Regions from separate parts of the Bradyrhizobium sp. HKCCYLS3077 genome, predicted to be linked through region 1. Evidence: predicted binding sites of a transcription regulator. Region 1 holds the regulator's gene; the other holds the start of a gene.

Region 1 (4,380 bases):
ATCGATGCGCTCGCGCCGGGCCGGCCGGCGACGCTTGTCGCCTGTTCGCAAGGCGGAAAGATCGCGCTCGACTTCGCGCTGGCGCAGCCGTCGCGGACACGTGCCCTCGTTCTGATCGCGCCCTCGATAAGCGGAGCGCCAGAGCCGGTCTACCCACCGGCCATCACGGCGCTGCTGCGCGATGTCGCCGCAGCAGAGGCGGCACGCGATTGGGACCGCGTCAGCATGCTCAAGGCGCATCTCTGGCTCGACGGTCCGCTCGCACCTAATGGGCGCGTATCGGGCGAGTTGCGCGACATGTTTCTGCAGAAGAACGCCGCCGCGCTGCGCGCAGCGCCGGTGGGCGCAAGTCTCGACGTGACACCTGCCTTCCCGCGCCTCGGCGAGATCACCGCGCCGGCGCTCGTGATCTGGGGCGACCTCGACTTTCCTCATATCCAGGAGCGAAGCCGATTGCTTGCTGCGACGACGCCGAACGCGGCCGGTCACGGGATCACCGGTGTTGCGCATCTGCCGAGCCTCGAACAGCCCGCGGAGGTCACCGGACTGATCACGAGGTTTCTCGCCACATTGTGAGAGCGCCCCGCGCGAGGCTGCTCCCCAAGGCACCGGTCGGAATGGCCCCTTGGCCCCGCCCTGCGCGTTCGGTTAGAACGCGACTCCCTCGACTCGTCCGCCTCCTTCCAAAGGAACTCTGATGGCCTTGATGCCGGTGTCCGATGCGTTGTCCGCGGTGCTTGCCGGCGCCGAGCCGCTGCCTGAGGAGATGGTCGGGCTGGACGAGGCATTCCACCGCATCCTGGCGCGCGACCTGGCGGCACTGCGGACGCAGCCACCGGAGGCGATGTCGGCGATGGACGGCTACGCGCTGCGGGCGGCCGATGCCGACAGGCCTGGCGCCAAGCTCAAGGTGATCGGCGAGGTCGCGGCCGGGCGGCCGTTCGATCGCGTGGTCGGCGCTGGCGAGGCGGCGCGCATCTTCACCGGCGGCGTCGTGCCGGAGGGCGCCGATGCGGTCGTCATCCAGGAGGATACGACCGCGGAGGGCGGCCATGTGGTCCTCAACGAGGCGGCCATCAAGGGCCGGCACATCCGCCCCGCGGGTGTCGACTTCCATCAGGGCATGGTGCTGCTGAAGGCCGGACGCCGGCTCAGCGACCGCGACCTGTCGCTGGCGGCCAGCATGAATCATCCGGCGCTGCCGGTGCGGCGGCGGCCGAAGGTGGCGCTGCTCGCGACCGGCGACGAACTGGTGATGCCGGGCTCAGAGCCCGGTCCCGGCCAGATCGTCTATTCCAACGGCTATGCGCTGCGGGCGCTGGTGCGTAGCGAGGGTGCCGAGCCGATCGATCTCGGCATCGCCGTCGACACGATGGAGGCCACCGTGGCCGGTATCCGCCGGGCGCGCGAGTCTGGAGCCGACATCCTGATCACCACCGGCGGCGCCTCGGTCGGCGACCATGATCTGGTCAAGCAGGCCCTGGAGGCCGAGGGCGTCGAGATGGCGTTCTGGAAGATCGCGATGCGGCCGGGCAAGCCGATGATGCACGGCCGGCTCGGCGGCATGAGGGTGATCGGCCTGCCGGGCAACCCGGTGTCGTCCTATGTCTGCGCCATCCTGTTCCTGGTGCCGCTGATTCGTGCCCTGCTCGGGCGCGAGGAGGTCGCGCCGCCGCGCGAGACCGCCCTGCTCGGCCGCGAACTCGGGCCGAACGACTCACGCGAGGACTATCTGCGCGCGCAGTTGGAAGAGCGCCCCGACGGCACGCTGATCGCCACGCCGGTGAACCAGCAGGATTCGTCTCTGCTCGGGAATCTCGCGCTTTCGCAGGCGCTGGTGATCCGTCCGGCCTTCGCGCCGAAGGCTCCCGCAGGCAGCCCTTGCGAGATCCTGCGCCTGCCCAGGTGAGGCGTCGGTGGGTGGGCTTCCTCCGGTAAAGCTCGGTCCATTCATCATATTTTTAGGATTGCAGAACACACATCGAACAGATAGTGTCCGTTCATGATTTGTTTTTAGTATGTTGCGGGTGACGTGAATGACGGTCGTCCAGTTGGGCTCTGGGACGCAAGAGCTCTTGAGAACTTCGGACGACAACCAACCGGGGACCAGGTCGAGATGCTGACGCGCAAACAGTACGAACTTCTGCGGTTCATCAACGAACGGCTCAAGGAAGCCGGCGTGCCGCCGTCCTTCGACGAGATGAAGGATGCGCTCGACCTGCGCTCCAAGTCCGGCATCCATCGGCTGATTACAGCTCTCGAAGAGCGCGGCTTCATCCGCCGGCTGCCCAATCGCGCCCGCGCGATCGAGGTGATCAAGCTGCCCGAGCTCTCGCAGGCCGCCAACAACCGGCGCGGCGGATTCACGCCGTCGGTGATCGAGGGCAATCTCGGCAAGGTGCGCACCTCGACGCCGGCGCTCGACGATGGCGAGCGTCCCGTCGCGGTGCCGGTGATGGGCCGGATTGCCGCGGGTACGCCGATCGAGGCGCTGCAGACGCGCAGCCACACCATCAGCGTGCCGGCCGACATGCTCGGCAATGGCGAGCACTACGCGCTCGAAGTCCGCGGCGATTCGATGGTCGACGCCGGCATCCTCGACGGCGACATGGCGCTGATCCAGCGCAACGAGTCCGCTGACACCGGCGACATCGTCGTGGCGCTGATCGACGACGAGGAAGCGACTTTGAAGCGCTTCCGCCGCCGCGGCGCGTCGATCGCCCTGGAGCCGGCCAACACGGCGTATGAGGTGCGCATCCTGCCGCCCAACCGGGTGAAGATCCAGGGCAAGCTGGTCGGGCTGTACCGGAAGTACTGAGTCCCGGCGTCTGCGAGGCCGCCGGATCTGCCCAGCAGATCGGCGGTGTGAGCCGCCCGGACTCGCGGCCGCCTATTTATGAGTCAGTTGAGAATGCACATCATGATGTGCAGCGCGGCACACTCAAACGCTTGTGATCGGCAGCGCCCGCGCGCACTGCAGATCAGCGCAGAATTGCCGCGAAGCGCGCGCTAACATCGCTCCCGATGTCCACTCTGATAGAGGCCTGCGCCTGTCCGGGGGGAGCGTGGGTCAGCTATCTCTGAACGAGGAGCGATCCGATGTGTGACTACAGCCTCCATGCCGTTGCCTCCCGTCCCGCCAAAGTCGGCGAGACGCTGATCTCGACGACGTTCCGCGGCACCGCGACCCGCGGCTTCGCCTTGGAAAGCGAGCCGACCGTCGCGGTCTGCATGCTGCCCGGCACCGAGCTCGCCTTTGCCGAGGACGTCCGCTACGACAGCCGCTGGCTGTGGACCCGCACGATCCGCGAGCGCGTCGCCAAGTTCAACACCATCGAGAAGCACATTCCCGACCGCCATCACGACGCGATCGAGTTCGCGGATGGACGCCACGTGCTGGTGACTCAGCTCTGCGAAGGCCAGCGCGTCACCGTGCTGCAATTGCCGGTCAGCAAGCAGCCCGGCGAGCGTCGTGACATCGCGGAAGACGTGCCGGCACAGCAGCCGACGCCGATCCGCCGCATCAGCATCACCTGACCGGTAGGCATCACCTAGGTCACGCGACGAGCGGATCGCATCCGCATTCGTCGTTCCGGATCGCACGCGACACTGCAACCGTCGGACGGCTCTCAGCCAGCTCTGACGATTGCGGTGCCGTTGGCGTCTGTGAATCGTGGAATCGCCCATCCTAACGACCGCACTGGCCATGATGTGCTTCTACAGAATCGCATCTGGCGGCCCCGCGCTCGTTCACCCTCCCCTGGAGGGGGAGGGTCGGCTCATAGGCGCAAAGCGCGTATGAGCCGGGTGGGGTGATCTCTCCACTTGCACCGGCGCCCGCGGCTTCATCCCACCCCGCTCGCCCGCTTCGCGCGCGATCGACCCTCCCCCTCCAGGGGAGGGTGAGACCGATGTCGCGGTGCCTTGCCAGCGTCATCATAGGCAGTCGACGACTGTCGCGCAGAGCAGCCGGCGAAACTTTGTCCCAATCGTCAATGAGAGCATGATGGGCTCGATCGACTTCATGCTCTGGCTGTGTCCTGGTGCTCGCCTCCAGGGCAGGGATTGGGACGCTGCAGCGGTGGCGTGGGCGCCAGCCTAATCCTCACCACCCTGCTCCATCTCCGGCGGCGTCGCGTCCTGCGCGCGCGACGGTGACGCGCGCGGCGTCAGTGTCGCCTCGAACTCGCTGGCCTCGGCCGGCGCCGGCCACCACGGCCGGCCGGTGCCGTCGGCGCGCGCCGGCGTAACGGCGAACCCCTTGCCGCTCTGCACGAGCATCAAGGCGCCCTGCTGCTGCAGCCGCGGACGGTCGATCACAGCGGCCTGGCAGGATTTTGGGGCGGAGCGCGCCGTCACCACCAGCGCAGCGCGGGCGCA
Region 2 (4,380 bases), on a different contig from region 1:
CCCAGCGCCTGCGCCAGCACACGGGTGAAGGCGGCGCCGAAGCGCGCGGTGATCTCGTTGCGGCCGCGCGATGCGACGTCACCGATGGTCTTGAGGCCGGCGCGGCGCAGGCCGAGCGTGATCGCGTCGCTGCCGCCGAGCGCGGCCACCGGCAGGGCCGAGACCGCCGCCGCCTCCTCGCCATCCGGCACGATACGGCCATGGACCTGCCGGTTCAGCGTCCGCGCGCACACCGCGTTGGAGGCGATCGCCGCCGACACGGTGAGGCCATGCGCCGTCAGCGCATCGCACACCGACTGCATCAGCTTGGCCTCGCCGCCGAACAGATGCACGCAGCCGGTGATGTCGAGCGACAGCCCGTGCGGCGGATCGAGCGCCACCAAGGGCGTGAAGCGGTCGCACCAGTCGGCGATGCTCTCCAGCAGCCTGGCGTCGGCCGCGAGATCGGCCTCGTGCGCGACGAGATCGGGACAGACGGCACGGGCATTCGCCAGCGGCTGGCCGAGCGACACGCCGTGGCGTGCCGCGGCTTCATCCAGCGAATGGATCAGCAGCGCGTTGGCGTCCTTGATGACGACGACCTGCGGCTTCGCCTCAGGCGGAGCGCCGGTCGAAGCCTGCTGACGCTTGATACGCTCGATGGGCAGGCGCGGCAGCCACAGGCTGAGGATCCGCCGCCGGTTCGCTGAAACGGCACGCATCGGGCATCCACTCCATGATCCATCGTCCGGTCTGGCCGTGACGGTTACGAATGAGCTCGGCATCGAGACGTGGCGCGCCCCACGCCATCCAAGGCGCCACCACCGGCGATGGCGCGGTGCGCACCATCCAGCGCGTCTCCGCGGTCGACGGCTCCGGCGTCGCGGCGACGCGTAGCAGCAGCGCGGTCACGCCGGACTCCTGCGCCGCCAAGGTCAGCTTGCGGCTGGCGACGAGATCGAGCTTTTGCGTCTCGCCCCACACCTCCAGCATCACGCCGCCCAGTGCATCGCAGGCGAGCGCATCGGCGGCGGTGCGCAAAGCGTGATCGAGATCGGGCGCGCGCACGACCACGAGACGGCGCGGATCGAGGCCGAGCTCGGCGAGCCCGCTCATCGACAGCGCGCCGGCCTCGCGCTCGGCAAAGTCCTGCCGGATCCAGATCAGCGGCTTCCGCGCGGCGACGCGCGCGGCGAGGCCGCACACGAAGCCGGTCGCGGCCGCGGCCTGGCGGCCGGCCTCGGCGAATACCTCGTGCAGCGCGCCGGTGGCGAGCCCGCCCTGCAGCACCGCGTCGGCCTCGTCATGGCCGAGCGCGACCCGGCGCAGATCATGCGCGCCATCGGCCGCTTCGAGACGGGCAATGCGGCCGCGCAGACGCGCGAGCGTATCCATGCGTGCGCCGGTCATCCGTCGCCGCTCCTTTCAATCCATCGTCCGGGTGCTGCCGTTCTCTTTGTGAACGCAGGCAATGAACCCGCGACGATCCTCTTTGTTCATGATACGTTCTAATATAAAGCTAACGCGTCCGAGAGAGTCAATCGGGATTGACCCGGTGCGGATTCAACGAGTGGAATCAAAGGGATTCAAAAGCATGGAGCTGCTGCGCAAACTCGAGATCCTGGCCGATGCCGCCAAGTACGACGCGTCCTGCGCCTCCAGCGGTACGGAGATGCGGGATTCCCGTGACGGCAAAGGGCTCGGCTCGACCGCGCCGGGCATGGGCATCTGCCACTCCTATGCGCCGGACGGACGCTGCATCTCGCTGCTCAAGATTTTGCTGACCAACGCCTGCAACTTCGACTGCCTGTATTGCGTCAACCGCGCCTCCTCCAATGTGCCGCGCGCGCGCTTCACGGTCGACGAGGTGGTGAAGCTGACGATCGACTTCTATCGCCGCAACTACATCGAGGGGCTGTTCTTGTCGTCGGGCATCATCCGCAGTCCGGACTACACGATGGAGCAGGTCGTCAGCGTCGCGCGCAAATTGCGCGAGGAGCATCGCTTCCGCGGCTACATTCATCTTAAGACGATTCCGGAAGCCGACGAGGCGCTGATCGCGGAGGCCGGCAGATATGCCGACCGGCTCAGCATCAACATCGAGACGCCGCTCGAGGACAGCCTCACAAAGCTGGCGCCGGAGAAGGACCAGCGCGCGATCCGCCGCACCATGGGCCGCCTCCGCCTCAAGCTCGACGAGACGGCGGAAGCCAAGAAGACGGTGCGCCGCGCTAGGCCGCCGCGCTTTGCGCCGGCCGGCCAGAGCACGCAGATGATCGTCGGCGCCGATGCCGCCAACGACCGGACCATTCTGTCGACCTCCGCCAATCTCTACGGCGCCTACAAGCTCAAGCGGGTGTATTACTCCGCCTTCAGCCCGATCCCCGATGCCAGCCGCGCGCTGCCGCTGCAGGCCCCGCCGCTCGTGCGCGAGCACCGGCTGTACCAGGCCGACTGGCTGATGCGGTTCTACGGCTTCGACGCGGAGGAGATCGTCGAGGAGAACGAAGGCATGCTGCCGCTCGACATCGACCCCAAGCTCGCCTGGGCGCTGCGCCACCGCGACCGCTTCCCGCTCGACATCAACACCGCCAGCCGCGAGGAGCTGCTGCGTGTGCCCGGCTTTGGCACCCGCACCGTGCAGCGCATCCTCGCCACCCGACGCACGACGACGATCCGCTTTGCGGATCTGGCCCAGCTCAACGTGATCCGGAACAAGGCGCTGCCGTTCATCGTTCTCTCGGACCACCGGCCGTCGCCGTCTCTGCTCGACGGCGCCAGCCTCAGGGCCCGGCTGCGGCCCAAACCGCAGCAGCTGGGATTTGGATTTTAGCCAAGTCGTCATTGCGAGGGGCGAAGCCCCGAAGCAATCCAGGGGCGACACGACGACTCTGGATTGCTTCGTCGCTCCGCTCCTCGCAATGACGTGAGGAGACAAATGCACGTCGTAACCCTCGACAGCGACACTGATTTCGACGGTTGGCGCAAGGCGGCGCGGGCGCTGGCGATGAACGACGTCAGGGCGGCCGATGTGAGCTGGCGGGTCAAGGGCGCGGCGGCGGATCTGTTCGACGATCAGTCGGAGACACGGCTCCCCGATGTCCCGAAGGGCGCGTTCTCGGTCCCCGCGAGCTTCATGGAGCTCGCCGAGAGCGCGATCCTGCACAGCGATCCCAACCGCTTCGCCCTGCTCTACCGGCTGCTGTGGCGTCTGCGCGCCAACCACGATCTGATGGACATCGCGACCGATCCCGATGTCGCCCAGGCCAATGCGCTGGCGCGCGCGGTGCGCCGCGACGTCCACAAGATGCACGCCTTCGTCCGCTTCCGCGAGGTCGGCCGCGAGCGCGAGGCGCGCTACGTCGCCTGGTTCGAGCCGGAGCACCACATCGTCGAGCGCGCAGCGCCGTTCTTCGCCCGCCGCTTCGCCGACATGCCCTGGTCGATCCTGACGCCCGAACTCTGCGCGCATTGGGACGGCAGCCGCGTCTCCTTCACACCGGGTGTGAGCAAGGCTGAAGCGCCGACTGAAGACCGGCTCGAAGAGGTGTGGCTTCGCTATTACGCCAGCATTTTCAATCCGGCACGGCTGAAAGTGAAGGCGATGGAAAAGGAGATGCCGAAGAAATATTGGCAGAATCTGCCTGAGGCCAAGCTGATCCAGCCGCTGATCGCCGAAGCCAGCCGGCGCACCTCCGTGATGATCGCAGAGCCCGGCACCGACCCCCACAAGCCGCAGAAACGCGTCGAGGAGACCGCGATGACCCGCAAGCCGAAAGCGCACGCGCCTGCTGCTGTTGAGACCTCACGTGATGTCGCGCCGGCCGATCTTCAGACCTTGCGTGAAGAGGCTGCCGCCTGCCGCGCCTGCCCGTTGTGGAAGGATGCGACGCAGACCGTGTTCGGCGAAGGCCCTGAACATGCGCCCTTGATGCTCGTCGGCGAACAGCCCGGCGACAAGGAGGACCTCGCCGGCCATCCCTTCGTCGGCCCGGCCGGCCAGATGCTCGACCGCGCCCTGGAAGAGGCCGGCATCGACCGCTCCAAGGTTTACGTCACCAATGCCGTCAAGCACTTCAAGTTCGTGCCGCGCGGCAAGATCCGGCTGCACCAGAAGCCGGCCACGCCGGAGATCAAGGCCTGCCGTCCCTGGTACGAGCGCGAGCTCGCCGCCGTCCGCCCGGCCCTGGTGGTCGCGATGGGCGCGACCGCCGCGCAGGCGGTGTTCGGCAAGATCACCCAGGTCACCAAGAACCGGGGCCATATCGTCGACCTGGCTGAGGGCCCCCAGGCGATGATCACGGTGCATCCGTCCTATTTGCTCCGGCTGCCCGATGCGGACGCCAAGGCGCGGGAGTACGAGCTGTTCGTCAAGGATTTGAAGATCGCCGCGGCTGCGCT

Evidence for each region. The regulator LexA, encoded in region 1, represses DNA repair genes until DNA is damaged. The targets are predictions, from matches to a motif close to TGTTCNNNNTGTGTTCNG.
Region 2: a site for LexA is predicted at 1,473-1,490, ahead of ACQR0Z_RS24450 (putative DNA modification/repair radical SAM protein). Genes of this name have one in related genera too.

Annotation. Positions count from the first base shown of each region.
Region 1 covers NZ_JBNPTH010000004.1:53,333-57,712, reverse strand. Annotated here, with positions in the region: gene ACQR0Z_RS16465 (alpha/beta fold hydrolase) at 1-576, shown strand, start outside; gene ACQR0Z_RS16460 (molybdopterin molybdotransferase MoeA) at 698-1,909, shown strand; gene lexA (transcriptional repressor LexA) at 2,117-2,818, shown strand; gene ACQR0Z_RS16450 (hypothetical protein) at 3,100-3,537, shown strand; gene ACQR0Z_RS16445 (ComEC/Rec2 family competence protein) at 4,099-4,380, opposite strand, start outside.
Region 2 covers NZ_JBNPTH010000006.1:226,085-230,464, reverse strand. Annotated here, with positions in the region: gene ACQR0Z_RS24460 (Y-family DNA polymerase) at 1-701, opposite strand, end outside; gene ACQR0Z_RS24455 (ImuA family protein) at 595-1,389, opposite strand; gene ACQR0Z_RS24450 (putative DNA modification/repair radical SAM protein) at 1,574-2,812, shown strand; gene ACQR0Z_RS24445 (UdgX family uracil-DNA binding protein) at 2,918-4,380, shown strand, end outside.